Regions from separate parts of the Bacillus cereus group sp. Bce041 genome, predicted to be linked through region 1. Evidence: a T-box and tRNA genes for the amino acid it is inferred to sense, from the RefSeq annotation. Region 1 holds a T-box; the other holds one or more tRNA genes.

Region 1 (2,363 bases):
TGGTCGCTTACCAGTTGTAAACTTTGCGGCAGGTGGTGTAGCAACACCAGCAGATGCAGCATTAATGATGCAACTTGGTGCTGATGGGGTATTTGTTGGATCTGGTATCTTCAAATCAGAAAACCCAGAGAAATTTGCACGTGCAATCGTTGAAGCAACGACTCATTATGAAGATTACGAACTAATTGCAAGCCTTTCTAAAGGATTAGGTAATGCAATGAAGGGTGTCGAAATTTCAACGTTATTACCAGAACAACGCATGCAAGAGCGTGGATGGTAATTAAAGGAGAACTTTAAAATGGTGAAAATCGGTGTACTAGGTCTTCAAGGTGCAGTTCGTGAGCATGTAAAATCAGTTGAAGCAAGTGGTGCAGAAGCTGTTGTTGTAAAGCGTATAGAGCAACTTGAAGAGATTGATGGTCTTATTTTACCGGGCGGTGAAAGTACAACAATGCGCCGTCTTATTGATAAGTATGCTTTCATGGAACCACTTCGTACATTTGCAAAGTCTGGTAAACCAATGTTTGGTACATGTGCAGGGATGATTCTTCTTGCGAAAACACTTATTGGCTATGAAGAAGCACATATTGGTGCTATGGATATTACAGTTGAGCGCAATGCGTTCGGACGCCAAAAGGATAGTTTTGAGGCTGCGCTTTCAATTGAAGGCGTGGGTGAAGACTTCGTTGGTGTATTTATCCGTGCGCCGTATGTTGTAGAAGTAGCTGATAATGTTGAAGTGCTTTCTAAGCATGGTGACCGAATGGTAGCGGTAAGACAAGATCAGTTTTTAGCTGCTTCATTCCATCCGGAATTAACAGATGATCATCGTGTGACAGCATACTTTGTTGAAATGGTAAAAGAAGCGAAAATGAAAAAAGTTGTATAAGTAACTTGCAACTTGTATAAGATTATAGTAAATTGATGGTAACAATTTTATAAAATAAGCGTGTTGATAGGAAATAGTAACAAATGTCGTTTCTTATAGAGAGTCGATGGTTGGTGGAAATCGATAGAAACAGTTTGTGAATCCATCCTGGAATGGAATGTGGAATATCTTTTGGATTAGTAAGCATTCCCGGTGAAGAGCCGTTATTTCTACTTGAGAGGAAAGCGGTAATGCTTTCAACTAGGGTGGCAACGCGGGTTAACTCCCGTCCCTTTATATAGGGACGGGAGTTTTTTGTGTTTTATAAAATAAAAGGAGGAGTATATAATGCTTGATATTAAATTTTTACGTACAAACTTTGAAGAAGTAAAAGCGAAATTACAGCATAGAGGCGAAGATTTAACTGATTTCGGACGTTTTGAAGAACTTGATACGAGAAGAAGAGAACTACTTGTTCAGACAGAAGAATTAAAAAGTAAACGTAACGAAGTATCTCAACAAATTTCTGTATTAAAGCGCGAAAAGAAAGATGCAGAAGCTCTAATTTTAGAAATGCGTGAAGTTGGAGAAAAAGTAAAGGATCTTGATAACGAACTTCGTACAGTTGAAGAAGACTTAGAAAGATTAATGTTATCTATTCCAAATATCCCTCATGAATCTGCTCCAGTTGGTGAAACAGAGGATGATAATGTAGTAGCACGTACTTGGGGAGAAGTGAAAGAATTTACTTATGAGCCAAAACCACATTGGGATCTTGCTACTGATTTAGGAATTTTAGATTTTGAACGCGCTGGGAAAGTAACAGGAAGCCGCTTCGTATTTTACAAAGGTGCTGGTGCAAGATTAGAGCGTGCTTTAATTAGCTTTATGCTTGATCTTCATACTGATGAGCATGGATATGAAGAAGTATTACCTCCATATATGGTAAACCGTGCAAGTATGACAGGAACAGGACAACTTCCAAAGTTTGAAGAAGATGCATTCCGTATTGAAAGTGAAGATTACTTCTTAATTCCAACAGCTGAAGTACCTGTAACGAATATGCATCGTGATGAGATTTTAAATAAAGAGCAATTGCCTATAAGATATGCTGCATTTAGCTCTTGCTTCCGTTCTGAAGCAGGTTCAGCTGGGCGTGATACACGTGGTTTAATTCGCCAGCATCAGTTCAATAAAGTAGAGCTTGTGAAGTTCGTAAAACCAGAAGATTCTTATGAAGAGTTAGAAAAGTTAACAAATGATGCAGAACGCGTGTTACAATTATTAGAGTTGCCATATCGCGTTATGAGCATGTGCACAGGCGATTTAGGATTTACAGCAGCGAAGAAATACGATATTGAAGTATGGATTCCAAGCTATGGCACATATCGTGAAATTTCTTCTTGTAGTAATTTTGAAGCTTTCCAAGCGAGACGTGCAAATATCCGTTTCCGCCGTGAACCAAATGGAAAACCAGAACATGTTCATACATTAA
Region 2 (2,363 bases), on a different contig from region 1:
GTCGCAGGTTCAAATCCTGTCTTCCCGATATCCCTAAAAAACATGGGGCCTTAGCTCAGCTGGGAGAGCGCCTGCCTTGCACGCAGGAGGTCAGCGGTTCGATCCCGCTAGGCTCCACTTATATTAATATCATTTATGGCGGTGTAGCTCAGCTGGCTAGAGCGTACGGTTCATACCCGTGAGGTCGGGGGTTCGATCCCCTCCGCCGCTACCATAAAGGACCTTTAGCTCAGCTGGTTAGAGCAGACGGCTCATAACCGTCCGGTCGTAGGTTCGAGTCCTACAAGGTCCACCATTAGACGTATATATCTCGGAGGTATACCCAAGTTCGGCTGAAGGGATCGGTCTTGAAAACCGACAGGCGGCGAGAGTCGCGCGGGGGTTCGAATCCCTCTACCTCCTCCATTTTTTCTAAAGTAAATATTTTATCATCGCGGGGTGGAGCAGCACGGTAGCTCGTCGGGCTCATAACCCGAAGGTCGCAGGTTCAAATCCTGTCCCCGCAACCAAATGGTCCCGTGGTGTAGTGGTTAACATGCCTGCCTGTCACGCAGGAGATCGCCGGTTCGACCCCGGTCGGGACCGCCATTTTTACATAAAGGCTCGGTAGCTCAGTCGGTAGAGCAGAGGACTGAAAATCCTCGTGTCGGCGGTTCGATTCCGTCCCGAGCCACCATTTTGAAGTCGCAAGCCGACTTAGCTCAATTGGTAGAGCAACTGACTTGTAATCAGTAGGTTGGGGGTTCAAGTCCTCTAGTCGGCACCACTTTCAAAATGAGCCATTAGCTCAGTTGGTAGAGCATCTGACTTTTAATCAGAGGGTCGAAGGTTCGAGTCCTTCATGGCTCACCATTTACAATTTAATGCGGGTGTAGTTTAGTGGTAAAACAAGAGCCTTCCAAGCTCTGGTCGAGAGTTCGATTCTCTTCACCCGCTTTTCAATTATGGGCCTATAGCTCAGCTGGTTAGAGCGCACGCCTGATAAGCGTGAGGTCGATGGTTCGAGTCCATTTAGGCCCACCATAATTGTTCCGCAGTAGCTCAGTGGTAGAGCTATCGGCTGTTAACCGATCGGTCGTAGGTTCGAGTCCTACCTGCGGAGCCATATTTATAGAGAAGTACCCAAGTGGCTCAAGGGGCTCCCCTGCTAAGGGAGTAGATCGCGAACGCGGTGCGAGGGTTCGAATCCCTTCTTCTCTGCCAGAACTGGCCCGTTGGTCAAGTGGTTAAGACACCGCCCTTTCACGGCGGTAACACGGGTTCGAATCCCGTACGGGTCATACTAAAAGAGATAGCATAATCTGCTATCTCTTTTTTGTTGTATAAAAATGGACTTTGGATAGTCTGCTTTTTTATGCAATAGAAGAAATATGAAGTATTCGCTGTTGCAGTTGGGTACATAGAGAGCCGTAAATACAATCATGTTAATTATTTGGACCTGTATGAATATGAAGGAATTAACTTCAACTTGAACTTTTACCCCAGCTGTATGGCTGTAGCCTCCTACACTTGGAGAAACCGATGAAAAATGCATCTGGGAGCTACTGTGGAAAATAAATAATATATAGAAGAAGTTGCTTTCTCTCAATAGCTGTGATCTACTGAAGACAGTTTTTTTATGTTGTCAGTATTGTCGAGTTTTGTCGGTAAGTCGATATATTGCAAAAATCGCTGATATAATTTGAGTTACGATCGATAAATTTTAATAATCGCTGATATAATTTGAGTTACGGTCGATATATTCTAAAAATCGCCGGTGTAATTTCACTTACCGACAAAAAACACAAGAAAATCCCTTTCACAATCTAAAGAAAACGCCTCCATTGAAATGGATTCCACACCTATTCCAATAACTTTACACTCTATGTGAAAAAGTTCACAAATAGGTCATAATTTGTGAAGTAATTCACAATAATACGTGCTACAATATGAATGTAAAGAAGTTAAACAACATTAAATTAGTATTTTAATTAATTACTTAAACAATTATAAAAAAATATATGTGAACAATAGAGAGGGGAAATTACCATGAAAAAAGGTATCAATCGTGTAGTATTAGTAGGAACAGGAGCTGTAGGTTGTAGTTACGCTTACTCAATGATCAACCAAGGTGTAGCTGAAGAATTCGTATTAGTAGATGTTAATGAAGCAAAAGCAGAAGGGGAAGCAATGGACTTAAGCCATGCGGTACCATTCTCTCCATCACCAACAAAAGTTTGGAGCGGTAGCTATGCAGATTGTAAAGATGCAGATTTAGTTGTTATCACTGCTGGGTTACCACAAAAGCCAGGTGAAACTCGTTTAGACTTAGTTGAGAAAAATACAAAGATCTTTAAACAAATCGTTCGAGGCATTATGGATAG

What was found. A T-box is a leader RNA that pairs with one kind of tRNA and senses whether it is charged. The one in region 1 lies ahead of serS (serine--tRNA ligase), so its partner is inferred to be a tRNA-Ser.
Positions count from the first base shown of each region.
Region 2: it has a tRNA-Ser gene. The T-box ahead of serS (serine--tRNA ligase) is inferred to sense a tRNA for this amino acid. The anticodon was not compared.

Region 1 covers NZ_JBQXON010000033.1:4,880-7,242, forward strand. Annotated here, with positions in the region: gene pdxS (pyridoxal 5'-phosphate synthase lyase subunit PdxS) at 1-280, shown strand, start outside; gene pdxT (pyridoxal 5'-phosphate synthase glutaminase subunit PdxT) at 299-889, shown strand; T-box leader at 944-1,165, shown strand; gene serS (serine--tRNA ligase) at 1,217-2,363, shown strand, end outside.
Region 2 covers NZ_JBQXON010000001.1:1,112,074-1,114,436, reverse strand. Annotated here, with positions in the region: tRNA gene ACUN13_RS05915 (tRNA-Pro) at 1-28, shown strand, start outside; tRNA gene ACUN13_RS05910 (tRNA-Ala) at 45-117, shown strand; tRNA gene ACUN13_RS05905 (tRNA-Met) at 138-214, shown strand; tRNA gene ACUN13_RS05900 (tRNA-Ile) at 219-295, shown strand; tRNA gene ACUN13_RS05895 (tRNA-Ser) at 313-405, shown strand; tRNA gene ACUN13_RS05890 (tRNA-Met) at 433-509, shown strand; tRNA gene ACUN13_RS05885 (tRNA-Asp) at 513-588, shown strand; tRNA gene ACUN13_RS05880 (tRNA-Phe) at 601-676, shown strand; tRNA gene ACUN13_RS05875 (tRNA-Thr) at 691-766, shown strand; tRNA gene ACUN13_RS05870 (tRNA-Lys) at 777-852, shown strand; tRNA gene ACUN13_RS05865 (tRNA-Gly) at 866-936, shown strand; tRNA gene ACUN13_RS05860 (tRNA-Ile) at 947-1,023, shown strand; tRNA gene ACUN13_RS05855 (tRNA-Asn) at 1,031-1,105, shown strand; tRNA gene ACUN13_RS05850 (tRNA-Ser) at 1,113-1,203, shown strand; tRNA gene ACUN13_RS05845 (tRNA-Glu) at 1,209-1,280, shown strand; gene ACUN13_RS05840 (L-lactate dehydrogenase) at 2,029-2,363, shown strand, end outside.